Regions from separate parts of the Nocardioides sp. Soil777 genome, predicted to be linked through region 2. Evidence: predicted binding sites of a transcription regulator. Region 2 holds the regulator's gene; the other holds the start of a gene.
The links. Region 2 encodes LexA, which represses DNA repair genes until DNA is damaged. Its sites were predicted from a motif close to TCGAACANNTGTTCGA; they were not measured.
Positions count from the first base shown of each region.

Region 1: ASG88_RS13255 (HNH endonuclease signature motif containing protein) is a predicted target of LexA. The motif match lies at 3,873-3,888, and genes of this name have one in related genera.

Region 1 is NZ_LMSN01000016.1:38,724-53,056, reverse strand. It holds gene ASG88_RS13290 (hypothetical protein) at 1-123, opposite strand, end outside; gene ASG88_RS13285 (nuclear transport factor 2 family protein) at 120-506, opposite strand; gene ASG88_RS13280 (hypothetical protein) at 600-1,211, opposite strand; gene ASG88_RS13275 (GNAT family N-acetyltransferase) at 1,278-1,724, opposite strand; gene ASG88_RS13270 (SRPBCC family protein) at 1,803-2,594, opposite strand; gene ASG88_RS13265 (ArsR/SmtB family transcription factor) at 2,591-3,169, opposite strand; gene ASG88_RS13260 (AAA family ATPase) at 3,277-3,738, shown strand; gene ASG88_RS13255 (HNH endonuclease signature motif containing protein) at 3,958-5,214, shown strand; gene ASG88_RS13250 (GNAT family N-acetyltransferase) at 5,251-5,859, shown strand; gene ASG88_RS13245 (class I SAM-dependent methyltransferase) at 5,863-6,483, opposite strand; gene ASG88_RS13240 (aldo/keto reductase family protein) at 6,503-7,513, shown strand; gene ASG88_RS13235 (DUF2231 domain-containing protein) at 7,593-8,117, opposite strand; gene ASG88_RS13230 (DNA/RNA non-specific endonuclease) at 8,203-10,023, opposite strand; gene ASG88_RS13225 (SRPBCC family protein) at 10,131-10,568, shown strand; gene ASG88_RS13220 (SDR family NAD(P)-dependent oxidoreductase) at 10,565-11,530, shown strand; gene ASG88_RS13215 (NAD(P)-dependent alcohol dehydrogenase) at 11,552-12,499, opposite strand; gene ASG88_RS13210 (TetR/AcrR family transcriptional regulator) at 12,585-13,304, shown strand; gene ASG88_RS13205 (Dabb family protein) at 13,301-13,594, shown strand; gene ASG88_RS13200 (hypothetical protein) at 13,631-13,918, shown strand; gene ASG88_RS13195 (GntP family permease) at 13,954-14,333, opposite strand, start outside.
Region 2 is NZ_LMSN01000015.1:373,971-388,303, reverse strand. It holds gene ASG88_RS12535 (vitamin B12-dependent ribonucleotide reductase) at 1-1,027, opposite strand, end outside; gene nrdR (transcriptional regulator NrdR) at 1,142-1,642, opposite strand; gene ASG88_RS12525 (hypothetical protein) at 2,037-2,381, shown strand; gene ASG88_RS12520 (Dps family protein) at 2,454-2,978, opposite strand; gene ASG88_RS12515 (CAP domain-containing protein) at 3,064-4,074, opposite strand; gene ASG88_RS12510 (DUF6318 family protein) at 4,231-4,848, shown strand; gene ASG88_RS12505 (hypothetical protein) at 5,178-5,726, shown strand; gene ASG88_RS12500 (LysM peptidoglycan-binding domain-containing protein) at 6,124-6,495, opposite strand; gene lexA (transcriptional repressor LexA) at 6,825-7,550, shown strand; gene ASG88_RS12490 (phosphatase PAP2 family protein) at 7,662-8,471, shown strand; gene ASG88_RS12485 (ATP-dependent DNA helicase) at 8,542-10,548, opposite strand; gene secD (protein translocase subunit SecD) at 10,634-12,907, opposite strand; gene ASG88_RS12475 (ROK family transcriptional regulator) at 13,037-14,284, shown strand; gene hflX (GTPase HflX) at 14,281-14,333, opposite strand, start outside.

The DNA.
Region 1 (14,333 bases), on a different contig from region 2:
CCGTGCCGTCGTCCCCTCCGATGGAGCGGCCGGCGTCCCGGACGTCGGCTCGGTGGCGCAGGACCCGAGCAGGCAGGTGAGCAGCGCGGCACCGAGCAGCGGGACCACTCCGGGCGGCCTCACTCGGCCACCGGGGACCGGCGAGGGCCCGCGTGACCGCCGAGGCACGACCAGCGCCCGTCGGTCCGCACCCACACCTGCGTCATCGGCATCCGGAACGTCGCGGGCTCGTCGTCCCCCGACAGCACGACGTCGGTGACCTCGCAGCGGAGCACGGCGGTGTCGTCGACCACGACCACGTGCGGGTCGAGCATGGTCTGCGAACGCCAGACGGTGTGCCCCTCGGTGTTGCGGCGGACGTACTCGGCGCGGTCGTAGGTCTCCCCGACGTGGGCCGTCCACCGGAACTCCGGATGGAGGAGGGCGACCAGGCGGTCGGCATCGCCGTCGGCCAGGGCGAGCGCCCGTGCCTCGGCAGCACGGATGACCTGGGATGCGGCGTCCATGCGCGTCAGCGTGTCAGACGCACACGGGTCGAGGACGTCAGTCGGTCATATCTCGGGGAGACCAGGGCCGCGTTCCTCCACTGCGCTCCGGCGTCACCAGCCCCCGGGGAAGCGTGCCGACCCGGCGACCACGACGAGGAGGACGGCGACGGCGATGCCCGCCGCGAGGAGCAGCTCCCGGCCGACGTGGCGCCAGGGCGGGACGAGCAGCACGCCGAGCCCGACGACCGCCACGGCAACCGGCAACGCCAGGACCGCCGCCTGCTGCTCCGCGACACCTGTCACGACACCGAGCGCGACCCCGCCGGCGACGGCACGGCTTACGACGACCGGGCGGTCCCCGCGGGGCAGGCCCACCACCGTGACCGCGCCTCCCGTGGCCAGCTGGTCGGGCGCGAGGACCCGCAGCAGCAGCGTCGCGGTGGCGGGGTCGGTCACCACGACGACGTCACGGAAGCGGTCGCGCAGCGCGTGGCGCCTCACGAGCTCGTCCAGCCGGTGACCACGGTCGGCAGGGGGGAAGCTCGCCGGCGCCAGCAGCACCTCGACACGGGGCTCGACCCCGAGGGCGGACACCACCCGCTTGGCCTCGGCCGTCGGGGCGGTGAGGACGACGGGGTCGCGCCCCAGGTCGTCCCGGACACGCTGCAGCGCGGCCTCGTCCGCGGTCGTGCTGACCACGAAGATGGGTTGGCGACCGGGCACGCCCGTGACGATAGCCGGGGCCCGCACGCTCGGACGGGACGCGGAGTGCGCCTGGCCGGCGGCGGGCTACAGGGCCTTCCGCATCAGGTGGTTGGTGTGCCCGGGCGGGTAGTCCGTCTCACGGCCGTAGGTCTCGTACCCGCACCGGGCGTAGAAGTCCGGCGCCTGGAACTCCCACGTGTTGAGCTTGGCCCACCGGCACCCGCGCTCACGGGCCTGCTGCTCGACGGTGGCGAGGAGCCGACGACCGAGTCCCTCTCCCCGGTGGCCGCTGTGCACCCACATGGTGTCGATCGTCAGCCACTGCCAGACGTCGACGGTGCTGCCGACGCAGCCCCCGAGCAGCTCGCCGTCGTCGTCGATGGCGTACGCCGCCACGGGTCTCGCCGGGAGGTTCGCCGGCTCGAACCGCTCGCGGATCGCTGCCGACGCCTCCAGGTTGTGCGCCACGAGGCGGTCGGTGACCGTCTCCTCGCGACCCTCGTCCGGTCCGAGCTCGATGCGCCACGTCATGGGCCGAACGTCTCGCGACACCGAGGGAGTGGTCAACCGGATTCGTGCGGCCTCGCTATCGTCCCGCGGTGCCGAGGATCAGGCCGGGACGGAGAGCCCGTCCAGCCAGGCCTGCCAGCCCGGCTCCTCGCGTCGTACGTAGTCCGCCGCGTCGGCGGAGAAGAGGTACGCCCGGACGCCCGTGGCCGACCTGCCGTCGCCCTCGCCGTGCGCGAAGACGCTGAGCATCCCCGGGACCGGTGCGGTGAGCCGGACCAGCGTCTGCCGCTCGCCGACCCGCTCCACCGTGCCGGTGGCACCGCGGACGTCGACCTCGGAGCCCACGTCACCCAGCCCGAGCGCGTGGTGCAGGGTCGACCAGAGCGTCTCCGCCTCGCCGGGGTGGGACGCGGTGGCCTCGAGCATGGTGGCTTCCTGGCCGGGGAAGTGCGACAGGTAGAGGCGCAAGTTGTCGAAGAAGGGCTTCCAGCTGATGCCCATGTCGTCCCAGAACTCCGACTCCCAGTCGGCGCCGGTCCCGAAGCCGCTGCTGGTCACGCGCACGACACAGGTGCCGCCGGACTGCGCCTCGACGAGGAACTCGGAGGTCAACGGGCTGAGCGCGTCCGGCTCCTGGCCCATGAGGGCCGCCCAGTCCTCCTCGTAGACGATGCGGTGCGGCGGGTCCCACTCGGTGACGTGGCCGTCCGAGCCCATCTCGGGACCCATGGTGAAGTGCAGGGACCCGCCCGCGCGCTCCTCCATCTCGGTCGGCAGGAACCAGGCGCTCATGCCCCGGGCGGTGGCGACGGCCTGCCAGACCTGCTCCGGGGTGCCGGGCACCTCGACGCTGAACTCCAGGCGGTAGGGGACGTTCGGGATCGTGCTCATGAGTTCTCCTCGGGAAGGGGGTGGGACGCGACGACGAGCCGGTGCGGGCGTCCGTCGTCGTGGTGGTAGCGAGCGGCCAGGTCGAGCACCGCCGCGGTCAGGTCGTCCGCGAAGGCGGCCCGGTCGGCGGCCGAGCGGAAGCCGATCTGGGTGTCGATGGTCAGCGTCGGGAGGCGCTTGCCGGACGCGCCGGCCCGGCGCGCCAGGCTGCCGACCTCGCGCACCAGCCGACCGGCCAGTGCGACGAGGTAGCCCGCCGACAGGTGGTCGGCGTTGGCATCGGGGTCGGCCGCGGACGCGCTGACGGCCGCCGGCGACACGACGTACGACGACGCCGACGCCTGCAGGACCCTCTCGGTGATCCCGCCGTGCCGGCGCTCCTCGGACAGCTCCACCAGGCCGTGCGCCTCGAGCGACTTGAGGTGGTAGTTGACCTTCTGACGGGTGATCCCGACCCGGGCGGCGAGCCCGGCGGCGGAGGCCGGGACGGCCAGCTCGCTGAGCAACCGCGCCCGGACCGGGTCCAGGGCGGCCGCGGCCGCCTCCGCGTCCTCGATGACTTCGACGTCCTGCATGGGGTCCACGATGCGCTTGACAAGAATTATTGTCAAGGGTGGGCCGGTCCGTCTGGTGTGCCGTTTGCCCGCATCCCGACCATGTTCCGGGGACGTAGGGTCCAGCCGTGAGCCGCGTGATCTTCATGTGCGGGCCTTCGGGGGCCGGGAAGTCCACGCACGCCCACCGCCTGGAGAGTGAGGGCATGGTTCGCCTGTCCTTCGACGTCGAGATGTGGCGTCGAGGGATCTCGACCGTGCCCCTGCCTGCGGACGTCCGTGCCGAGATCGAGGCCGAGCTGCGGTCGCGGCTGCTGGACCTCGTCGCGCACGGCGCCGACGTCGTCCTCGACTTCTCGTTCTGGTCCCGACGGATGCGCGACGACTACCGCGAGCTGCTCGAGCCGGCCGGCGTCGTGCCCGAGACGATCTACCTGGCGACAGATCGCGACACGGTCCTGAGTCGGATGAGGGCCAGGCGCGGCAGTCACTCTGACGACTTCGTGCTCACCGACGACCTGGTCGCCGAGTACTTCGACCACTTCGAGCCACCGACGCCGGACGAAGGGCCGCTCACCGTCATTCGGTGAGCGAGGCGACGCTGTTCTGCGGCCGCGCACCTCGTCGGGGACATGCCCCATCACTGCGACACCTCGAGCGCGTTGGCACGTGGTCGCCCGGTGCGTTGGGGTTTGACGAACTCTTGACCATTTCCTGCCGCTATTCGAACACATGTTCGGATAAGGTAGGTGAACGGAGATGGTCCTCGCTCGTGGGGGCGCTCAGGAGCTGATCAGCGGGGGGCTGGGATGACGACCGGGCACCTGGTCCAGGAGTGTGGCGAGGCGATCGCTGCGGCCCTGGACAAGGCGGACGCGGTCGAGTTCGTGTATCTCTCGCCGGTTGACAAGGCCTCTGCGTTGCGTGAGTTCGCCCGGTTGTCGGCTCGTGTCGATGCGACCCGGCTCAGGTTGATGGCGGTCGCGGACGAGGTGACCGAGGAGAAGGGCGACCGCGATGTCGCGGCGTGGTGCCAACGTGAGCTCCTCGTCGACCGGTCTGCCGCCCGCCGTGAGATGACATTGGCGGGGGCGCTGGAGCACCGGTGGACGGTCCTGGCCCAGGCGCACCGATCCGGTGAGGTTTCGACGGCGCAGGCCGACGTGATCGCCCGGGCGTTGGACGACCTGCCCGACGAGACGCCGGCCGATGTGGTCGCGACCGCGGAGAAGACGTTGGTGGAGTACGCGGCGACGTTCGCGCCGAAGGAGCTCCGCCGGCTGGGCGGCCGGATCCTGGACATCGTCGCCCCGGAGGTGGGGGAGGAGCAGGAACGCAAGCGGCTCGAGGGTGAGGAGCGGAAGGCCCGCAGGACCACGTCGCTGACGACTCGTTCTCATGGGGATGGGTCGACGACGATCCGGATCCGGGTCCCCGACGCCACCGCGGACCGGTTGTTGACGTACCTGCACGCGTGGACCAACCCCCGCAAGCACGACGGGAAGTCCGCCGGCGGGGACGCTGGATCGGCCGGCACGGGTGCCGGGACGAAGGTGTCGTACCCGACCCGCCTGGGGCATGCGTTCTGCGCCCTGCTGGAGCACCTCGACCCGAACAAGCTCCCCCGCCACGGCGGGACCGCGACGTCCGTGGTCGTCACGATGGACTACGACACGATGATCAGCGGCCTCGGGGTCGCGACCACCAACACCGGCGGCCACATCAGTGCCTCCGAAGCACGACGGTTGATGTGCACCTCGCATGTCATCCCCGCCGTCCTGGGCGGGAAGTCGCAGCCCCTCGACCTCGGTCGCGGTGAGAGGCTCTACAAGAAGTGGCAGCGCAGGGCGATGGACCTCCGCGACGGCCACTGCCGGGCCGTGGGGTGTGACATCCCCGCGGCGTGGTGCGAGGCGCACCACCTGATCCCGTGGCTCAAGGGCGGCAAGACCGACCTCGCCGACGGCATCCTCCTCTGCTCGCACCACCACCATCGGGCGCACGACGACCGGTACCTCCACGACCGCCTCCCCAACGGCGACCTCAGGTTCCACCGCCGCAGATAAGCCGAAGGCCGGAGCGACCTGGCTACATTCGCCGCCATGCGCGAACGTCTGACCACCAAGTCCCTGGGTGGACGCAGCATCACCCTGCGCCCCTTGAAGCCCGACGATGCGCCACGGGTGCAACAGGCGTGCTCGGACCCGGAGACGATCGCGTGGCTCGGCGGCGACGTCATCAACGAGCGGTACGACCTCGACCGCGCGCACGGCTTCATCGCCCACGCGCTCGCCCGCGTCGCAGCCGGGGGATTCATGAGCTGGGCTATCGCGGACACGGCGTCGGACGACCTGCTCGGGCACATCAGCCTGATCGGGCGCGACGGCGAGCTGACCGACACCGCAGCGCTGGGCTACTGGGCTCATCCAGCAGCCCGTGGCACGGGTGTCACCACCGCCGCAGCCTTGGCCGTTGTCGACGAGGCGCTCACGCCAGCAGCCGAGGGAGGTGGTGGGCTGCGTCGCCTCACCCTGCGCGTCGCCGTCGGGAACGTGGCGTCACAGCGAGTGGCTGAGGGAGCCGGCTTCGTGCGGACCGGCCACACGCGCCAGAGCGGCCTGCTCCTCGACGGGACCTTCACCGACGAGTTCACCTACGACGTGCTGGCATCCGATCCCCGCCGACGCCACTCTCCTCCGCGTCGGCCATGAGCGTCAGCGGCCGCGCCGCGCACGCAGGACCTGGTCCGCCGTGTGGTGCGCGCCAGGACCCTCGACCGGCGCGCGCTCGACCACCGCGGCGTACTCGACCGTCCAGCCGTCGCTCGGGAGCGCAGCCAGCAGGTCGTCGTGGCCGACGTAGTCGTCCGGGTCGAAGCCGTGCTCCAGTGCCTGCGCCCGGTCCAGCGACGCGTGGTGCACCACGACCAGCGTGCCTCCGGGCGCGACCGCGCCGAGCAGGGTGGACACGATCGAGCCGTCACCGCGCAGGAGGGCGGGATAGAAGGCGCTGACCAGGTCGTACGACGCGTCGGCCGGCAAGTCCTCGAGCCCGTGGTGGCGCCACTCGACCTCGACTCCCGCGGCGTCGGCCGCCCGGGCAGCGCGCGCGAGCGCTCGGCCGGAGACGTCGAGGCCGGTGACCTGCCAGCCCTGCCGGGCCAGCCAGACGCAGTCGCCGCCCTCACCGCACCCCACGTCGAGCGCGGTCCCCACAGAGAGCTCGGAGACCTCCCGGACCAGCGCCTCGTTGGGCCGACCGCTCCACAGCGGCTCGTCGCCGTACCGCTCGTCCCACTCGTGCCCGTGACCGTGCCCGTGCTCCCCTTCACCCATGGCCCGTAGTTTGGCAGCCATGGAATATCGATACCTCGGACACAGCGGGCTCAAGATCTCGGAGATCACCTACGGCAACTGGCTGACCCACGGGTCGCAGGTGGAGAACGACATCGCGACCCAGTGCGTGCAGGCCGCGCTCGACGCCGGCATCTCGACCTTCGACACTGCGGACGTCTACGCCAACACCGCCGCCGAGACCGTGCTCGGCGAGGCCCTCAAGGGCGAGCGGCGCGAGTCGCTGGAGATCTTCACCAAGGTCTACTGGCCGACCGGGCCCAAGGGCAAGAACGACACCGGTCTGTCCCGCAAGCACATCATGGAGTCGATCAACGGGTCGCTGCAGCGGCTGCAGACCGACTACGTCGACCTCTACCAGGCCCACCGCTTCGACACCGAGACGCCGCTCGAGGAGACGATGCAGGCCTTCGCCGACATCGTCCGCCAGGGCAAGGCGCTCTACATCGGCGTCAGCGAGTGGACCGCCCACCAGATCCGCGCGGGCGTGGAGATGAGCCGCGAGCTCGGCTTCCAGCTGATCTCGAGCCAGCCGCAGTACTCCATGCTCTGGCGCGTCATCGAGGACGAGGTCGTCCCCGCCAGCGAGGAGCTCGGCGTCTCCCAGATCGTCTGGAGCCCGATCGCGCAGGGCGTGCTCACCGGCAAGTACGTGCCCGGCCAGCCGCTGCCCGAGGGCTCGCGCGCCACCGACGAGAAGGGCGGTGCCGACATGATCAAGCGCTTCATGAACGACGACGTCCTCACCCGCGTGCAGGCGCTCAAGCCCGTCGCCGACGAGGCCGGCCTGACGATGGCCCAGCTCGCCGTCGCCTGGGTGCTCCAGAACGACAACGTCGCCTCCGCGCTCGTCGGCGCCTCGCGGCCCGAGCAGGTCGGGGAGAACGTCAAGGCCGCCGGCGTGAAGCTCGACGCTGACGCGATGAAGGCGATCGACGACGCGCTCGGCGACGTCGTCGTGCGCGACCCCGCCATGACGCTGGCCAACGCGCCGCGGACCCGCGTGGTCTGAGTCGTACGCCGCCGCGTCCGCGCCGCCGATGCGTTCGGTGTCGCGGTCGCGCCTGCTTCTCGGTCGGTCGGCGTCGGGGTCAGTCCTCGACGCCGACCCCGAGGCGGTAGACGAGGTGCCCGCCGAGGTAGGCGCCCACGCCCGCCGTGGCGACCCCCGCGAGGGCCAGCCGGCGGGCGCCCCGCCGATTGCCGCGGCGGTGCCGGACCCAGGCCATGGAGAAGAGCGCGAGGGTCACGTCCATCGTCCCGGCGTGCACGATGGCGACCCGGGTCGCGGCACCCGTCGTCGTCGCGAGGTCGTGTGTCCCGGTGATGGCCGTGGGGACCGCGGCCACGCAGCCGGTGAGCAGCAGGGCATCGACCGCGGCCGCGTGCTTCTCGCCGTCGACGAGGTCGAGCAGCACGGCCATCAGCCAGGCGCCCATCGGGACCTGCACGGCGACCGGGTGCACGCGGTGCCCCAGCCACTCGCCGCCGAGCAGGTCGTCCAGGGTGGACGAGTCGTTGAACTTGTCCTGCGACAGGGACCGCGAGTAGTCGGCGAGCGGATCGAGCACCTGGGCGTCCTCGATGCGTCGTGCGAATGACTCGAGCAGGCTCATGCGTCCTCCGGAGGATCGAGGTGAGGGTCGACTCCCGCCAGTCGACCACGACCGGGCCAGGAAGGACAGGCCCCACCGGGACGCCTCACCAGACGACATCCTCCTCCGAGGTGACGACGTGCGCGGCCACGGACTCGGCGCCCGACGCTTCCCCGGCTGACAGTGCGGGGTCGAGAAGCACCCCGGTCCGCGAGGCCAGGTCGTCGAGCGGCACCTGGTAGGTCTCGAACTCCCCGAGGTCGATGGCCTCGAGCGGGTCGAGGTCCTGGGTCAGCAGGAAGGCCCGGGCGGTGAGGACGCCGTCCTCCTCCCACGCGATGACCTTCCAGAACTCGCGCGGGACCAGCACCCCGCGGTACTCGCGGTCGTCGTCGCGCAGCACCGGCCCGCCGAAGACGCTGATCCGCAACCGGTCGACCGTTGCCGCCTCGTAGAGCGCGTCCTCGAGCCGGCCCCACACGCCGTACCGCGACGCCTGGTTGAACGCGTCGATCTGCGGCGCGATGTTGGTGAAGAAGAATGAGTCGCTGTTGGCCTGCGCGGCCTCCGCCGCGGTGCCCCACGTGAGGTCGGCGCGACGCGCGAGGTGCCCGCGGTCGAGCCGGTTGTCGGCGTACAGCTCCTCGCCGACCTGCGCGTCGGCCGGCACCCGCGGGTCGAGCCGGAAGTCGTCGCTGCGCTCGAGGCGGCGCATGGCTGTGCCGTCGACGTTCCACGCGACCCAGCGGGCCAGGCGTCGCGACGTGCTCATGGTCAGCGAGAAGTGCGTGTAGGGGACGACCGGGTCGCCGTCGACCTCGACCGCGTCCGCGGCCAGCTCGGGGGCCAGCGTGGGGACTGCGACCGGCGTGGAGAGGAAGCCCTCGTCGTAGCCGGCCGCGCCGGCGGCGGCCGCGGCCTCCGCCGCCGCCTCGGCCGAGAGGGTGATGCCGAGCTTGTCGAAGACCGAGCGGGGCAGGCAGGCCAGCGCGTGCTCCTCGGAGTCGCGCCCGTCGGTCTCCCCGGCGAAGTGCAGCCCCGCCAGGACCCGTGTCGGACGGCCGTTGCCGGCCTTGAAGATCCACGCGCTTCCCGAGTCGCCACCGTCGCTCAGCTCGCCGTCCACCGGTGGGCGAGCGGGATCGGGGCGGATCTCGAAGCAGCCGATCCGGTGCTCGCCGGCCTCGCCGTAGTCGAGCCGCACGATCACGTCCACGCGCGACACCCGCCCGTGCGTGACCGCTGTCGTCCGGCCGGACTTGACCACCGGGTCGTCGAGCTCGGGGTCCCCCAGCTCGACCGGCGCCACCCCGAGGTCGAGCACGGTGGCGTCGAAGCCGCGGTCCTCGATGGTCGCGATCGCCGCGTCCCCGGCGATGCCGAGGTGGGAGCGGGTGACGACGCCGAGCCGGTTGCGGCCGACGCGGTTGTCGTCGTACGGACCGGGCTGGAGGACCTCGTCGCCGATCGCGCCGCCGGGGCCCTGGAGGACGTGCCAGTTGCTCAGCACGTGCGGCGCCCCGGTGTCGGCGTCCCAGACGATGCACCCGATCGTGCCCGCGCTCTCGGCCGCTCCCGCGACGCTGACGCCCGGGACGACCGGGTCGATGCGCGTACGCCGCGCGTCCGGGGCGGCCTCGGGCACCACGGCGTACGACGGGGCGTAGGCGCGCTCGAGGACGTCGGTCGGCACCACCGTGCTCTCCACCTCGACGGACTGCGGGATGAGGGCGGAGCCGAGGTCGTCGACCTGCTCGGGCGGCACCTTGGCCGCGACAGTGAACTGCACGCACACCACGTCGGTGCGCCGGCCGTCGACGACCTTGTGGCCGATGCCGATCGAGGTGATGTTGGGGTCGGCGAGGAAGTCGGAGCCGTGCCGGCGGACGTAGTCGCGCAGCGCGGCCGGGTTCGCGGTGGTGGGCATGCCCCCGACGGTACGGCGCATCGGGGACAGCGGGCCGACGCCGAGAGGGCAGCAACCCGCGTGGGTGCCGCCCCGTAGCGTGGAGGACGACCCCAGGAGTGATGCCGATGAAGCCCACCGTGTCCCGCACGTTCACCACCACCGCGTCGCCCGAGGCCGTCTACGACTACCTCGCCGACTTCACCAACGCCGAGGAGTGGGACCCGGGCACGGTGTCCTGCGCGCGCGTCTCCGGCGACGGCGGGGTGGGGACGGTCTACCGCAACGTCTCGTCCTTCCTCGGCCGGACGACGGAGATCACCTACACGACCGTCGAGGCCGAGCGCCCCACGCGGATCCACCTCACGGGGCACAACGAGCAGTTCGACGGCCACGACGTGATGGGCGTCCGGGCCAGCGGCACCGGCTCCGAGGTCACCTACACGGCCGAGTTCGCCTTCAAGGGTGCCGCGCGCTTCGCAGTGCCCGTCGTCGCGGCCTACCTCCCGGTCCTGGCGAAGAAGACCGTCGACGAGCTCCGCACCCACCTGGACCGGCTCGCATGAGCCGCCCGCTGCCCGTGCGGGCGCTCGACACCGTGATGGACCGGACCCTGGTGCTGGGCTACACGACCATCGGGCTGCGTGTGCGGCAGGCGCTGCCGGGCTGGCCGGCCGCCCCCGCGCCCGACGCGCTGGCCGGCCGCGACGTGCTCGTGACCGGCGCGAGCTCGGGGCTGGGCATCGCCACAGCCGAGGGCCTCGCTGCACTCGGGGCCCGCGTGCACCTCGTGGTGCGCGACGAGACCAAGGGCGGTCGGGTCCTCGACGAGATCGCCGGCCGGCTGCCCGGTGCGTCGCTGCGACTGTGGCGCTGCGACGTGGGCGACCTCGACGACGTACGCCGCTTCGCCGGCGAGGTCGCGGCCGAGCTGCCGGCTATCCACGGGATCGTGCACAACGCCGGGGTGATGCCGCCGGAGCGCTCGGAGTCCGCGCAGGGCCACGAGCTGAGCATGGCCGTCCACGTCCTCGGTCCCGTCGTGATGACCGAGGCGCTGCAGCGGCAGCTGGCCGGTGGCCGGGTCGTGCTGGTGAGCAGCGGCGGGATGTACAGCCAGGCGCTGCGGGCCGACGACCCGGAGTACCTCCGCGGTGACTACTCGCCGACGACGTCCTACGCCCGGTCCAAGCGGATGCAGGTCGAGATGCTGGCGCTGCTCGCCGACCGGTGGTCGCTCCACGACGTGACGACCTCGGCGATGCACCCCGGGTGGGCCGACACCCCCGGCGTCCAGGAGTCCCTGCCACGCTTCCGGTCGCTGACCCGGCGCGTGCTGCGTGACGACGCCCAGGGCGCGGACACCAGCGTGTGGCTCGTCGGTGCAGAGCCGGCGCCGCCCAACGGGCGCTTCTGGCACGACCGCGTCGAGCGGCCGCTCCACATCGTGCCCACCACGCGGGCCGGCGAGGACGAGCGGGCCCGGGCGTGGGCATGGCTCAAGGACGCGGCCGGCCTCGCCGACTGAGCCGCCCGAGGCGGCACCCGGTCAGGGGTTGAGCACGATGTTGCCGACCTTGCGGCCGGAGTCGACGCGCTCGTGGGCGGCGACCACGCCGTCGAGCGGGACCACCCGGTCGAGCACGACGCGCAGTGCGCCCGACGCGACCAGGTCGAGCAGCTCGCGGGCGTCCTCGACCCGTTCGGGCGCGGTGCCGACCCGGACGTCGCCGCGGGCGCGCAGGAGCTCGCCGAGGTCGGCGGCGGCCAGCAGCAGGACGCCGCCGTCGGCGAGCAGGCGTCGGCCGGAGGCGGCCGAGAGGGTGCCGACGGTGTCGAGCACGACGTCGTACCGCTCGGTGACCGACGCCAGGTCGGTGGTCGTGTGGTCGATGACGTGGTCGGCGCCCAGGCTGCGGACCAGGTCGGCGTTGGCCCCGCTGGTGACCCCGGTGACCGTGGCGCCGGCGTGCTTCGCGAGCTGGACGGCACTGGTGCCGATCGCCCCGGACGCCCCGTTGACCAGCACCCGGGTGCCCGGCCCGACGGTGGCCTTGTTGTGGAGGAAGAACAGCGCGGTCGAGCCCCCGAAGAGCACCCCGGCCGCGTCGTCGTGGCTGACGCCGGCGGGCTTGGCGACGACCCGCGACGCCGGGACGACGGCGTACTCCGCGTGCGTGCCCATCCGCAGGCCGGTCGTGCCGGCGACCTCGTCGCCGACCGCGATGCCCGTGACCCTCGATCCGAGCGCCTCGACCACTCCGGAGAACGTGTTGCCCAGCACCGTCCTCCTCGGCCGGCGGAGCCCGAAGGCCAGCCGGGCGAACGGAGCGAAGCCGCGCGGGAACCGGGCGCCCCGGATGCGGGAGTCGGCGGCGGTGACGGCGGTCGCGTGCACCCGCACCAGCACCTCCTTCGGACCGGGGACGGGGGTGTCGAAGTCGACGACCCTGACCACGTCCGGTGCGCCGTACTCGTGGACGACTGCTGCTCTCATGTCGGCTCCCTTACGCCTGTAAGTCTTGACGGGGACTGTAGCCTTACACCCGTAAGTCCGCAATGGCCCAGACCTCGGAGGTGGCATGTCGGCCCGACCCGCGCTGACCCGCGAACGCATCGTCGAGGCCGCCGTGACGGTGGCCGACCGCGGCGGCCTCGCCTCGGTGAGCATGCGCAGCGTCGGTCGCGAGGTGGGCGCGGAGGCGATGTCGCTCTACCACCACCTGCGCGGCAAGGAGGAGCTCCTCGACGCGCTCGCGGACTGGGCGTTCTCCCGGATCAGGCTGCCCCGGCCCGACCAGCCCTGGCGCGTGGCGATGAGGACCCGGGCCGCGTCGGCGCGCGCGGTGCTCTTCGCCCACCCGTGGGCGTTGGGCCTGCTCGAGTCCCGGCGGCACCCGGGACCGGCGCTGCTCCACCACCACGACGCGGTGATCGGCTGCCTGCGGGACGCCGGGTTCCCGGTGCGGCTGGCGGCGCATGCGTACTCGGTCCTCGACGCCTACGTCTACGGCTTCGTGCTCACCGAGCTCAACCTGCCGATGGAGGCCGGTGAGGACGCCCAGGAGTTCGCCGAGGGGCTCGCACTCGCCGCCGCCGACTACCCGCACCTGGTCGAGATGATGACCGAGCAGATCGCCGGCGGCACCTACGACTACGCCGACGAGTTCGACTACGGGCTCGACCTGGTCCTCGACGGGCTCGAGGAGCGGCTGGCCCGGGTCGCGGACGAACGGGTCGCGGACGCCGGTCACGGACGACAGGGGGACGGGCCGAGCGCGACGGCTAGGGTCGACGGGTGATCCGCCACACCGTCGCCTTCCGGCTCGTCCACCCGTCCGGCTCCCCCGCGGAGCAGGAGTTCCTCGACGCCGGCGCCACCCTGGCCGCCATCCCCGGGGTCCAGCGCTTCGAGCAGCTGCGCCAGACGGGCACCAAGAACGACTTCTCCTTCGGCTTCTCGATGGAGTTCGCCGACCAGGCGGCGTACGACGCCTACAACGTGCACCCGGTCCACACGGCGTTCGTCGCGCAGCGCTGGGTGCCCGAGGTCGACGACTTCCTCGAGCTCGACTACCAGCCGCTGGGGTGAGCCTGCGGTCCGTGCCCCGCGCGTAGGGTCGCGAGCATGGACACCCCCGGCACCGACAGCACCGGCACCGACAACGACTGGAACGACCCCGACGCCAGCGATGCCGACGGGAGCCCGGCCTCCTCCTTCCCGGGCGCCGGCGAGCGCGTCGACGACTCCGCCGAGGCGCTCGACGCGCAGCCCGAGGGCAACGCGACGGTCGGCGACATGGTCGACACCGACGCCGTGGACTCCAGCGCCCACGAGGTGGGGCCGGGGTCCGACGAGGTCGCCGAGCAGGCCCGTGAGCAGGCCCCCGAGGAGTCCGTCGAGGACGACGACTGACGCTCGCGTCGTACGACGCCCCGCCGCGAGCCCGGTCAGGCGATGAGCGCCGCCACCATCACGAGCGGCAGCGAGACCACCGACGCCACCGACGTCACCAGGGTCAGCGTCTTGAGCGTGCCCTTGGTCGAGAGACCGAGCAGCGACTTGAACATCCAGAAGAAGTTGCTGTTGACCTGCAGGGCGAACATCGCGCCCGACGCGATGGCGAGGCCGATCACGATCGGCGAGACGGCGAGCGAGTCGAGGATCGGCGCGATGATGCCGGCCGCCGTGATCGCCGCGACCGACACCGAGCCGATGGCCAGGTGCAGCACCGCCGCGATGAACCACGCCAGCAGGATGCTGAGGATGATCGGGGCGCCCTCGTCGGCGCGGAAGAGGTCGCCCAGGACGGAGTCGAGGCCGGTCGCCT
Region 2 (14,333 bases):
TGTCGTCGTACTGCAGGCCCGGGTCGGCGCACTCCCACGCGGCGACGCTGATCTTGCGGAACAGGTCGCGGGCGTCGACGGTCTCGATGACCTCGCCGGTGCCGCGCGAGCGCAGCCCGAACTCGGTGCCCTCCTCGACCGCGCGCATGAACTCGTCGCTGACGCGGACCGAGTTGTTGGCGTTCTGGTACTGGACGGAGGTGATGTCGGCGCCGCCGAGGTCCATGTCGAAGCCGGCGTCGCGCAGGGCGCGGATCTTGTCCTCCTCGCGCGCCTTGGTCATCACGAACTCCTCGATGTCCGGGTGGTCGACGTCGAGGACGACCATCTTGGCCGCACGACGCGTGGCGCCGCCCGACTTGATGGTGCCCGCGGACGCGTCGGCGCCGCGCATGAAGGAGACCGGACCGGACGCCGTACCACCGGAGGAGAGGAGCTCCTTGGAGGAGCGGATGCGGGAGAGGTTGAGGCCGGCACCGGAGCCGCCCTTGAAGATGAAGCCCTCCTCCTTGTACCAGTTGAGGATCGAGTCCATCGAGTCGTCGACCGAGAGGATGAAGCAGGCCGAGACCTGCTGCGGCGACGGGGTGCCGACGTTGAACCACACCGGGGAGTTGAAGGAGAAGTACTGGTTGACCAGCAGCCAGGTCAGCTCGTGCTCGAAGATCTCGGCGTCGCCGTCGGTCTTGAAGTAGCCGTGGTCGATGCCGGCCTTGGTGTAGGTCTTCACGACCCGGTCGATGAGCTGCTTGAGGCTCCACTCACGCACGTCGGTGCCGACGGCGCCGCGGAAGTACTTGGTGGTGACGATCGTGGAGGCGTTGACCGACCAGAAGTCGGGGAACTCCACGCCGCGCTGCTCGAAGACGGTCTCGCCGGTCTTCCAGTTCTGCTGGACGACGTCGCGACGCTCCCAGGTGATGGCGTCGTAGGGGTGCGTGCCCTCGGTGCTGAAGACGCGCTCGAGGGTCAGGCCCTCGCCCTTGCCCTGCTTGGACGCGGCGCCGGTGCTCACCGTCTCGGTCATGGGTTCTCCTCTGGATCCCTCGTGCTTGGTCAACTCTGGTGGTCAGCCGAACTGCTCGGCTGGGAGTGGTACGCCCGGCACGCCGCTTCCCCACGACGTGCCGGGCAGTCTGTGTCAGCCCGTGGGGGCTGGATGTGCCGCCTCGTCCGGGGCGACCTCGTCGGGGACGAGGCGCTCAGCACGGAGCATGGCGATCTCGTCCTCGAAGTCGTCGGCGCTCTGGAACGCGCGGTAGACGCTCGCGAAGCGGAGGTAGGCCACCTCGTCGAGCTCGCGGAGCGGGCTCAGGATCGCGAGGCCGACCTCGTGGGCCGGGATCTCGGCCTGGCCGCTGAGACGCAGGGCGTCCTCCACGGCCTGGCCCAGGCAGGCGAGCTGGTCCTCGGTGACCGGGCGGCCCTTGCACGCCTTGCGGACGCCGGCGATCGCCTTGTCCCGCGTGAAGGGCTCTGTCGCGCCCGAGCGCTTGAGGACGGTCAGCTGCATCTGCTCGACGGTCGTGAACCGCTTGGCGCAGTCGTTGCAGGTGCGGCGGCGGCGGATCGAGCTGCCGTCGTCGGCGACGCGGGAGTCGAGCACACGGGTGTCGGTGTTGCGGCAGTAAGGACAGTGCATGTGCGGGCCTCCCCCCTCGCTCGTCCGGTCGGGTCGTCGGGGCGCGCTGCAGACACCCCTCATGGGGTGTCAACGCCTGTGGACCAGCCGGTGATTCCTGTGGACAAGTAGCCTCTGGCTGTGAGGTCAGCACCCGGTCCCTGTGGACTAGATGTGGAGAACCACAACGGTGTAACTACTAGATGTAGTGGTAACCGTACGTTGGCTCGGGGACATGTGCAAGTGGTTCGAAATGATCATCCGGGGTGTCGCGGGGGGCCTCGGTAAAACCGCAGGTCAGTGCCCTCGAGGGCCTCCAGATCCGGTCCTTGATGGCCCGTTCGGGCGGCGTGTCGGGGGTCATTCCGGGAGTGTTCCGGCCCCACGGCCAGCCGCCATCGGACACAATGCTCCCGTGGCATCTTCGGGGAAGCGGGCAGGGTCGCGGCGTGGCCCTCGCCAGAGCGGCGGGGTCAACAAGACCGCGCTCGCGCTGGCGGTCGGGATCACGCTGTGCGTGGTCGCCTGGGGCTACCTCGTCTACCTGGCCATCGACTTCGGTACGTCGGCCCGCAGCGGCGAGTCCGGGTCCTGGGCGCTCCTGGGGCTGGCCTCGATCGGCGCGATCGCCTGCCTCTTCACCGGGCTGCTGCTGATCGCCCGGCTGATGCGGGCGCTGGGCATCACCGCGCCCCCCGACGAGGAGCCCTCCGATCCCGCTCCCCCGCGTGTCCCGGGCGGACGCAGAGCGGCCCGCTGAGCGGCGTACGACGTGGTGCCGTGCGCGCCCAACGGGCCGGTGCGGTGACGCTCGCGCGTCGGTGCTGCTAGATCACTCGTGCATCGAGCGCGGGATGCTGGCGTTGGCGATGCGGTTCTCGGCGTCGATCATCCAGGCGAGCTGCTCGAGGCGCTCGAGGATGGTGTGGATGATGTCGGCGGACGTGGGATCGGCGGCGTCGACCTCGTCGTGGATGCGGCGGCCGGTGCCGGCGACGGCGTACAGCGCGGCGACGATCGCGTCGACGCAGTCCGCGGTGTCGATCTCGTCGGCGGGGAACTCGCTCAGCGACGTCTTCGCGGCGACGGTGGCGGCGCGGGCGTCGGGGGTGACGTAGACCGCGCGCATGCGCTCGGCGACGACGTCGGAGAACTCGCGCGCGGCGTCGACGACCTCGTCGAGGGCGAGGTGGAGGTCGCGGAAGTTCTTGCCGACGACGTTCCAGTGGGCCTGCTTGCCCTGCAGGTGGAGGTCGGTGAGGTCCACGAGGAGCTGCTGGAGGTGGTCGGCCAGCTGCTGGTCGGCCTGGAACGCCGGGTGGGCGGTGTGCGTGGGGCGGGGGGCGGTCTGGGTCATCGTGAGGTCCTCTCGTCGGGTGCGAGGACTACTCAACCCGCTTTTCTGGAATGGTTCCAGTAAGGGAAGGCTCGCCTCGTCGGGCTCAGCGGGTCCGGAAGAAGCGGACCGTGTACGCCGCGACCTGGCCCGGCACGCCGTCGACGACGATCCCGCTGACCGTCACCCGGGCCGTGCCGACGGGCTTGCCCGGCCACACGCGGGCCGGCATCTCCCAGACGAGGGTCGGCTTGCCGACGCCGTTGTCGGGGGTGCGGAGCTTGATGCCTTTGATGTCTCGCCCTCTGTGGGTGACGTCGACCGTGGCGCTCGAGAAGTCCGTGCTGTCGGTACCGGAGCTGAGCGACCAGCGGCCGCGGGGGTCGAGGCGACTCGGGAACCAGCCCGCCGTCGGCCACGACACCCACTGCGGGTTGGGGGCCGCCTCGTCGAAAGGCGAGCCGAAGAGGTGGGTGACGTTGGCGGTACGGGTGCCGCCGATCCCGACCGCGTCGAGGTAGGGGTAGAGGAGCCAGCGCCGGTGGCCGACGCGGTGGTTGCCGCCGCCCCAATCGTCGAGGTAGGCCTCGATCTTGTCGCTGTTGCTCTCCCGCGACGTGCCCTCGTAGAGGTTGGACTCCCCGGCCGCGTCGTAGCCCGCGCGCGTCCAGCACGGCCAGTCCCGCGGCGGGTAGTGGCTCACCGCGTGCTTGGCGGTCATGATCAGCGCGGCCGCCTGGGCTTCCTTGACCGTGCTGTCGTCCAGGGTGAGCGGGGTCAGGCCGGACATCCGACGGGCGAAGTTGATCGCGTTGAGCTGTCGCTTCGTGGATTCGTTTGCGAGCCGTCCCGGTCGGCACTTCGCGGTGCTGCCGCCGCGCCAGCGCGGCCGGCTCTGCTGCCCACGGACCCACAGGCGCCGGTAGGCCTGCTTGACCGCCGCCTTGCTGCTCGTGTCGATGGACGTGGTTGCTCGGGGGGTGACGGGGCCCGTGACCTCTCCTCCGGGGTGTGCCGGGGGCGGCAGGTCGTCTCCCGTGGCTGCGTTTGCCTGGGCGAGCGGCGCAGCCAGCAGCGGCAGGACGAGGAGGGCGGCGAGCGAGCGGCGTACGCGCATGGTCTGGCCTATCGAGCGATGGGGGTGGCGAGAACGTACTCCCCCGCGGCCCTGCTCGTCGTCCATCGCCGTACGTCGTCGTCCACAGGGCACGAAGCAGGGGTCGATCTCGCGGCGTTCTTGGCTTAGTTTCTGATGCGTCGGCCGCGCTCGGGCATGGATCCGGCGTTCTCGGGAAAGAAGGTCTTCATGAAGCTTGGCCCCGTACGCCGCGCTCTCGCGGCCGCCTGCATCCTGCCGCTCCTGCTTGCCGGCTGCTCCGACGCAGCGCCCACGCCGGAGATTCCCGATCCGACGACCTCGTCGCCCTCGCCGGACGAGACGGAGACGGGTCCGGTGGAGCCGACGCTTCCACCGGAGGCGGAGGGGGACGGGGTGGAGGCAGCGGAAGCGTTCGTTTCGTACTACTTCGACCTGCTGACCTACGCCCAGGCCACGGGTGACACGTCGAAGTTGTCGAACGTGGCGATCGAGGGTTGTGAAACCTGCCAAGGATCCCTCGAGGCCGTCCGTAGGACCTACGAGGCCGGTGGCTCAATCTCCGGGGGAGCGTACGAAGTGACTGCCATTCGAGCTTCGGAGCAGGGCGCCCTCCCGGGCGGGGGCTCCTCATTCGTAGGGCGTGTCAGCGTCGACCACTCCAGGCAGGTCATCAGCGGCAGCAAGGTCGATGGGCTTGACGGCACCTACCCGGCCGGCACCTCCGAGTTCGACTTCGCCGCTGTTATTCAGACCAGCGGCGACTGGCAAATGGCGGATTGGACGCTCCTGTGAACCGCCGCTCTCATTTCCTGCGAGGTCTCGTTGTGGCAGTCGCTGTGACCGCATCGACCATCATGGGCCTGGGTACTGCTACCGCGGGAGACGAGACGGGAACGGGCGCCAACGCGAGTGGTACGGGAGTGGTCATCTTCGGCCAGCAGCAGCAGGAGCCGAACGAGCAAGGTGGGACACAGCAGAGCGTTGCGCAGCCAGTCGACTCCGGCGAGGACGTGAGCCCTACTCGCTGGGTTCTGCAGCCAGCCTGCGACACGGTCAGCGCCTCGGGGTGCATCGCTACGTACATCTGCGAGGACGGCTCGCCCGCTGCGACGTGGTTCCAGTTGGCGGAGAACGGGGATGTCATCGATCAGTACACCCAGTGCCCGGGGGATCCCGAGCCCGCGGAGACCACCCCGACACAGACCGTCGACATCCCCGCTGAGGTCCTGAACGCCTTCAAGCGGGTCGCGCTCCCCCAGTCCACGATCAACGTGCAGCCTCCCGGCGGCGAGACACTGGTCAACCTCCCGACGATCCTGTCCACGAGCGCGGAGAGGCACCAGATCCCGGTTCGCCTCGAGCGGGTCAACGTCGACGTGCTGCTCGAGGTGTGGCCCAGCCGGTTCGTGTGGCACCACGGGGACGACACCAGCCAGGAGACCGCCGAACCGGGCAAGGCGTGGACCGAGGGCGCCGACGTGGGCGACCTGATCACCCACACCTACGCCAAGACGTCCGAGGGACTCGATCTGAGCGTGGACACGACCTGGTCCGCCCAGTTCAGGGTCGTGGGCCAGCCCAACTGGCGACCGGTCGACGGCACCGTGACCATCGACGGCACACCCGTCACCGTTGCCGTCCTCGATGCCAAGCCGCAACTCGTCCGCTGATGCGGGCGCCGGGATGATGGCGGCCCACGAGACCCACCGGGTGGACCACGTGGGCCGCTATGTCCGAGCGACCCGGCGGGGGCATCCGGACGACCCGCGCGCCGACTGCGACCTGCGGTCGTGGGTACCGCAGGTCGTACTCCGCGGCGGGAGTCTCGAGAGGTTCCGCCGACTGGGACCTGCGGTCGTGGGTACCGCAGGTCGTACTCCGCGGCGGGGGCTTCGAGAGGGGTCCGAGAGCGGACTACGAACGGAGTCACTGGGGACTAGCTCGTAACCGCCGCGAGCACCGTGAACACGCCCCGAAATGCCGCAAGGGGCGGGCCCGATGGGCCCGCCCCTTGTCTTCCCCGGTCCCGCCAGCCGGGGTCGAGTCGGCTGGCGGAGAACTAGAAGGTCAGTCGTCGCTGACCGGCACGCGGAGCTTCTGCCCCGCGGAGAGCGCGACGGTGTCGAGCGCGTTGAGGCGCTCGATCTCGCGCATGGTCGTGCGGACGTCACCGGAGTCGGTGAGGTCGGAAGCGATGCTCCAGAGGCTCTGGCCGGGCTCGACCATCACGATCTCGGTGGCCGGAGTCTGGCCGGCCTCGTTGGTGCCGACGGCGACGGAGCCGAGGAAGAAGCCGGCCATGAGGACCAGGGCCAACGACGCCATGAGGACGACGACACGGCCCCTCCGCGTCAGCCGCACTGCAGACCGCGACGACGTGCGGGCGGTCCGCGAGCTGCGGGTCGGGGCAAAGGCGGGCGAGACGGTGATGGTGCTCATGTTGGCCTCCAGGGGAAGAGTCAGCCGGTGGGTGGTGTCGATCGGTTGATCTGGGATCTGTCTAGAGGAAGCCACCGACAACGCCGCCGAGACTGCCGGTGACTTCGTCCGTGGATCGCTCAGGTGTTCGATCGAGCACGTGTTCGACAGTAGAGCGTGTGTTCGAACGACGCAAGGGTCTGGACGAACATTTGTTCGACGTGTCGCAATCGAGTTCCACACGACACGCGGTTCGAACAAATGTTTGAAGTCGAGTCCGCGACAGGACTACGGTTGGCGTCAACGCAGCACGGACAGGCCCAGCAGCAGGACCGCTCAGGAGGAACCCCATGGCCAGCAAGGACCGCAAGGGCAAGGTCGTCGAGATGCCCGACGGCCCCCCGGACGCGACCGGACTCACCCCGCGTCAGCAGCGCGTCCTCGCCACCATCAAGGAGGCCATCGAGACGCGGGGCTACCCGCCGAGCATGCGTGAGATCGGCGCGGCCGTCGGGCTGACCAGCTCCTCGAGCGTGGCCCACCAGCTCAAGGTGCTGGAGGAGAAGGGCTTCCTCAAGCGTGACCCCAACCGGCCGCGCGCGATCGAGGTGTTCCTCCCCGAACTCATGGCCGCCCGCCGCTCCATCTCCAGCGCCGACGAGACCAGCATCGACGAGACCGACATCGGCAACACGGCTCCCCCGGCGACGTACGTCCCGATGGTCGGCCGCATCGCCGCCGGTGGACCGATCCTGGCCGAGGAGCAGATCACCGAGGTCTTCCCGCTGCCCAAGTCGCTGGTCGGCGAGGGCACCCTGTTCCTGCTCGAGGTGTCCGGCGACTCGATGATCGACGCGGCCATCTGCGACGGCGACTACGTCGTGATCCGCCAGGAGCAGACGGCGTCCAACGGCGAGATCGTCGCCGCGATGATCGACGGCGAGGCGACCGTCAAGACGTTCCAGCGCAAGGACGGCCACGTGTGGCTGCTCCCCCACAACGACGCCTACGACCCCATCGACGGCACCCACGCCACGATCCTCGGCAAGGTCACCGCGGTCCTGCGCCGTATGTGACCCACCCCGGCCTCCGGGCCGGTAGACCCCGGGATCCCCTGACACCCGTGTCGGGGGAACCGCGGGGAAAATCCCGATGCGCCCGGGCGCCTCGCCGCGAACACTGGCCGGGTGGCCTCTCTCGTCGCTCCCGCAGTCCGGACCCGTACGGCGCGCACCACCCCGCCGGTCCGTCGGCCCGGCCTGCGCGAGCTCGGGGTCCTCGCGCTCGTCTACATGGGGTACGCCGTCAGCCGGGTGCTGGCGGACGACTCACTGGCCCCGGCGATCACCCGGGCCGCCCGCATCCTCGACCTCGAGCGGACCCTGCACCTCGACGTCGAGGCCGGCCTCAACCGGTGGTTCCTCGAGCACGACACGGTCGGGGTGGTGGCGTCGTTCCACTACGCGAGCGCCCACTACCTGCTGACCCTGGTGGTCGTCGTCTGGCTCTACGTCCGGCACCGGGCGGCGTACGGACCGGCGCGGCTCGCGCTGGTCGGTGCCACCGGGGTGGCGCTGCTCGCCTACCTGGCCATGCCGACCGCACCCCCGCGGCTGATGGACGGCTGGACCGACCTGCTCGCCGTGCACTCGGCCGCGGGCTGGTGGGGCGGCGAGGCGTCGGCCCCCCAAGGGCTGGGCTGGCTGACCAACCAGCTGGCCGCGTTCCCGAGCATGCATGCCGGGTGGGCGCTGTGGGTCGCCCTCGCGGTCAGCCACGTCACCCGGCGACGGGCCGTCGCGGCGCTTGCCTGGGCCCACGCGCTGATCACGGCCGTGGTGGTCGTCGGGACGGGCAATCACTGGGTCCTCGACGTGGTGGCCGGCTGGGCGGTCGTGCTCATCGCCTGGCGGACCGTCGGCCCGCAGCGGGCGTACGACGAGGCTGCCGGCAGCGACGTGGGCGCTCCCTCGTCACACCTGGCCGACCGGCACTGAGAAGGTGTGGCCTGCTCACCGCCCCCGGCGAGGCGCGAGGCAGCAGGCACCAAGAAGCGGGACCCAGCCCTCAGCCCGACGCGAGCCGCGCGAGCGCCTTCCGCACGAGCGCCGGGTCGGTGGTGGTCCACATCGGCGGCAGCGATGCCTTGAGGAAGCCGCCGTAGCGCGCGGTGGCCAGCCGGGGGTCGAGGACGGCGACGACGCCGCGGTCCGTGGTGGTGCGGATCAGCCGCCCGGCCCCCTGCGCCAACAGCAGCGCGGCGTGGGTGGCCGCGACCTGCATGAAGCCGTTGCCGCCGGCCTTGTCGGCCGCCCGCTGGCGCGCGGACATCAGCGGGTCGTCGGGGCGCGGGAAGGGGATGCGGTCGATGATCACCAGCTGGCAGGTGTCGCCCGGCACGTCGAGGCCCTGCCACAGCGACAGGGTGCCGAAGAGGATCGTGTGCGGGTCCTCGACGAACTGCTTGGCCAGCTCGGGGAGCTGGGCGTCGCCCTGGGCCAACGTGGTGAGGTGCGGCAGCGCGGTGCGGACGTGCTCGGCCGCGGCCTCGGCGGCCCGCCGCGAGGAGAAGAGCCCCAGGGTGCGCCCGTCGGCCGCGTCGACCAGCTCGCAGATCTCGTCGAGCTGGCTCTTGACCAGTCCGTCGCGACCGGGCGGCGGGAGGTGGCGGGCGACGTACAGGATGGCCTGCTGGCCGTAGTCGAACGGCGACCCCACGTCGATGCCGCGCCACGGGAGCACCCCGTCGGCGGTGTCGGCCGGGGCCGCAAGACCGTCCTCGACCCGCTCGGTCGGCTTCAGCCCGATCGAGGAGGCCACGGCGTTGAAGTCTCCACCGAGCATCAGGGTGGCGCTGGTGAACACCACCGTCTTGTCGGACAGCAGCTTGTCGCGCATCTGCCCCCACACCTGCAGCGGCGCCACGTGCAGCCGCGGCGGGATGCGGGTCGACATGTTGGGCGGCGGCTCGCTGAGCCACAGCACGTCCGATTCCAGGTCGGCGGCCATCCGCTCGGCGTTGGCGAAGACGTCCTGCACCATCCCCTTGGCCTGGGTGCGGCCCGGGTCGGCCTCGCCCCCGTCGCCGGCGCTCTCGCGCGGGTAGGCCGACAGGCAGGTGCGCGCGGCGTCGCGGACCAGCGCCAGCGCCTCGCCGAGCTGGTCGGGCATCCGCTCGATCCGCCCGGCCATGGTGGCCTCGAAGGCGTCGGACAGCGCATCCGCGGCCTCGGCCAGCGCGTCGGCCGAGCCGTCCTCCACGATCCGCTGCGAGCGCCGGGCGGCCCGCTCGACGTCGTTGACCGACAGCTCGTCGGTGGCGGCCTGGGTGACCCGGGCGGTGAGCTCGTGGGCCTCGTCGATGACCACGGCGTCGTACTCCGGGATCATCGGCACGCCCTCGATGGCGTCGATGGCCAGGAGCGAGTGGTTGGTGACGATGAGGTGGGAGCGCTGTGCCTTCTCCCTCGCCAGCTCGGCGAAGCACTCCTGGCCGAAGGGGCACTTGGCCGCCCCGAGGCACTCGCGGTGGTTGACGCTCACCTGGCGCCACTCGCGGTCGGTGTGCCGCGGCGCGTTGTCGCGCTCGCCGGTGCCGCCGTCCTCGGCCTCCTTCTCCGCCCAGCCGCGTAGCTCGAGGACCGTCTCGGCCATCGACCCCACCGGGACGTCGACCAGGGCGCCTTGGTCGTCGGGCACGCCCTCGCGGATGCGGTGCAGGCAGGCGTAGTTGGAGCGGCCCTTGAGCACGGCGTACGACGTGTCGACCTTGCTGCCACCGGGCGCACCGGCCACCGCCGACATGAGCCGCGGGATGTCGCGCTCGACGAGCTGGTGCTGCAGCGCGAGCGTCGCGGTCGCGATCACCACGCGCTGGTCGTGGAGCAGGCTGGGCACGAGGTAGGCCAGCGACTTGCCGGTGCCCGTGCCGGCCTGGACGAGCAGGTGCTCGCCGGTGGTGAAGGCGGTCGCGACCGCCTCGGCCATCCGGACCTGGCCGGTGCGCTCCTGGCCCCCGAGCGCCGTCACGGCCTCGTGGAGCAGGGGGGTCACACCGGAGTCGGAAGTTGGCACCGGAGCACCCTATGCGGCGAGACCGACACAGGCCGAAGCCACTCCACAGGGCCGCCCGGTGAGGACGGTCCGACGGAGCGGACGGTCAGACGACGGCCCCGGAGTCGTCGAGCTCGCGGACGACCTTCTCCTTCTTGACCCGGCTCATCGGCGCCCGCTCCTGGAGGTAGGTCAGCAGCGGCGTGGCGGTGAAGACCGAGGAGTAGGTGCCGACCACGAGGCCGACGAGCAGGGCGATCGCGAAGTCGCGCAGCGAGTCGCCCCCCAGCACGGCGAGCGCCACCAGGATGAACATGGTGCCGAGGCCGGTGTTGATGGTGCGCGGCATCGTCTCGATGGCCGCCCGGTTGGCCATCGTGTTGAACTCGTCCTCCGGCCGGGACCCGTGCCAGCGCTCGCGGATGCGGTCGAAGACCACGACGGTGTCGTTGACCGACAGACCGATGATGGTCATCGCCGCGGCCAGGAAGATGCCGTCGATCGGCTTCTCCAGCCACGCGAAGAGACCGACGACCAGGACCACGTCGTGGGCCATCGCGACCACGGCGGAGACGCCGAAGGTCCACTTGAAGCGGACCGCGAGGTAGAGCAGCTGGGCCAGCAGGGCGATCCCGAAGGCGATGAGAGCCTTGTCGCGGAGCTCCTGGCCGAGGGAGGCGCCGATCGTCTGGTCGTCCTCCTTGGTGACGGTGCCGCCGATCGACTCGAGGGCATCCTCGATCTTCTGCTCCTCCTCGTTGGAGATCACGCCGGTGCGCACCGTGAAGTCGGCGGTGTCGGCACCCTGCACGACAGCCTCGCCGAAGCCGGCGCCGGCGATCGCCTCGCGCGCCTCGTCGACCGTGACCTCCTCCGAGACCGAGTAGTCGAGCTGGCGGCCGCCGGAGAACTCGACACCGAGGTTGAGGCCCTGGGTGACGATGCCCGAGACGGCCAGCACGAGCGCGGCCCCGGAGATCCCGAGCCACATCTTGCGCTTGCCCATGATGTCGAAGTCGGAGCGGTCGAGCCACGCGCGGACCCGGCCGATGTTGCCGAGGCCGCTGATCGCGGGACGACGCTCGACGGCCTTCGAGGAGACACTCAGCTCGGAGAGGACCCGGGCGATGACGAGGGCGGAGATCATCGACGCGATGACACCGATGGACAGCGTCACGCCGAAGCCCTTGATCGGCCCGGAACCGAGGATGAAGAGCAGGGCGGCCGCGAGAAGGGTGGTGACGTTGGAGTCGATGATCGCGCTCCACGCCTTGTTGAAGCCCACCGCGAGGGCGCGCCGGAGCCCGGCCGACGGGTAGGCGGCGTACTCCTCCCGCGCGCGCTCGAAGACGAGCACGTTGGCGTCGATCGCCATGCCGATCGCGAGCACGAAGCCCGCGAGGCCGGGCAGGGTCAGCGTGGAGCCGAGGGCAAGCAGCATCGCGTAGGCGATGAGGGCGTACGACGCCAGCGCGATCGTGGCCATCGCGCCGACGAGGCGGTAGACCACGATGATGAAGATGCCGGTGAGGATGAGGCCGATGATGCCGGCCTCGATCGAGGCGTCGATGGCCTCCTCGCCGAGGGTCGGGCCGACGAGGCGGTCGGAGACCAGCTCGAGCTCGAGGGGCAGCGCGCCGCCCTCGATGAGGGCTGACAGGTCGCTGGCGGTGGCCAGCGTGAAGTCACCGGTGATGTCGGTGCTGCCGGTGATGTTGGCACCGCACTGCACCTGCACCTCGGGGCTGGAGATCACCTCGCCGTCGAGCACGATGGCGATCCGGCGCTGGTCGCCGGTCGCGCACGCGGCGTCGCCGGAGAGCTTGCCGAAGGCGTCCGAGCCGGCGCCGCTGAAGTCGACCGCGACGGCGTAGCCGACGCTGTTCTCTCGCTGGACTGCCTCGGCGCCGGTGATCTCGTCGCCCTGGAGGGCGGTGGGGCCGATCTCGAGGAACTGGCCGTCCTCGGCCGGGAGGACCTCGTTGCCCTCCTTGCTGGGCTCGGCGTCCGGGCCGTTGGCCACCGCCACGACCGGGTGCACGCTGAGCTGGGCGGTCTGGCCGATCCGCTCCTCGGCCTCCTGCGCCTCGTCGTCGTTGGTGACGCCCGGGAGCTCGACGAGGATCCGGTTGTCGCCCTGGCGGACCAGGGTCGACTCGGCGACGCCGAGGGCGTCCACGCGACCGCGCAGCACCTCGACGGTCTTGTCGACGTTGGCGGCCGTGGCCTCGGTCGTCTCGGTGTCGTTGGCCTCGAAGACGAACTGCGCGCCACCGCGCAGGTCGAGGCCGAGGTTGGGCTTGACGCCCAGCGCGATCGCGGCACACCCCGCCAGGAGACCGAGGACGAGGAGGAAGCGAAGAACGGCACCGCGTGACATGCGCGACATCCTCTCCCACGACTGGTGAACGCCGTCAATCGCCTCTCCGATCGCGTCATGACGCGAGTGGCTCACGAGATCGGCCCGGGGTCATCCGTGCCGCACGCGCGAAGATGGTTGACTCGTCCCATGCGTAGGGAGGCGGACCGCCGGCCATCGACCAGGCCGACTTCGCGGCCCCCATCGGCACCGACCATCCCCACCGCGCGGGGTGCCGGCGAGCTCCTCCGGCTCCTGCGCGAGCACGAGGGACTGACCCGCAGCGAGCTCATCGAGCACACCGGGTGGTCGCGCTCCACCCTCGGCGCCCGCCTCGACTCGCTGACGGCGGCCGGCCTCGTGCAGAGCTCCGGGGTCGGCGCCTCGACCGGCGGACGGCCCGCCACACGGCTCTCCTTCCACCCCGGGGCGTACGTCGTGCTGGCCGCCGACTTCGGCGCCACGCACGTCACGGTGGCCCTCACCGACCTCGCCGGCACGGTCATCGCCGAGACCACCAGCGAGCTGCACATCGCCGACGGCCCCGAGCCGGCGCTGGGCTGGCTGGTCGACGCCGCGCGGCAGCTCATGGACGAGGCTGGCGCCACCACCACCCAGCTCGCGGGCATCGGGATCGGCCTGCCCGGCCCGGTCGAGCACACCACCGGCGTGCCGATCAAGCCGCCGATCATGCCCGGCTGGGACGGCTTCAAGGTCGCCTCGTGGGTCGAGGAGCGCCTCGGCGCCCCGGTCTACGTCGACAACGACGTCAACCTGATGGCCCTCGGCGAGCACGCGAGCGCCTACCCCGGCGTCGACCACTTCGTCTTCGTCAAGGTCGCCACCGGCATCGGCGCCGGCCTGATCAGCGGCCGTCGCCTGCACCGCGGGGCGGTCGGCTCCGCCGGCGACCTCGGGCACGTCCGGGCGCCGCACGCACCCGACGTACCGTGCGAGTGCGGCAACACGGGCTGCCTGGAGGCCGTGGCGAGCGGCCGCGCGATCGCCGCCGAGCTCTTCCCCGGCCGCCCGCGCGAGGACATCGGCACCCGGGAGGTGCTGGAGCTGCTCGAGCGCAACGACGCCCGGGCCACCGCCGCCGTGCGCCGTGCCGGGCGCGACATCGGCGAGGTGCTCGCCACGGTCGTCAACCTGCTCAACCCGTCGGTCATCGTCGTCGGCGGCAGCCTCGCCGCGGGTGCCCCGAGCCTGATGGCCGGGATCCGCGAGGTGGTCTTCGCCCGCAGCCTGCCGCTCGCCACCAGCCACCTGGACCTGGTGCCGTCGCGGGTGGGCTCACGGGCCGCCATCACCGGGGCGGCAGTTACCGTGATCGAGGAGTTCCTCCAGCCCGACAGCGTCGACGCGCGGCTGGCCACGCTCGGCGTGACCGCCTAGCTGACGGCGTAGGCCTCGAGCTCGCCGGCGAGGTCGGCGTTGGCGCGGC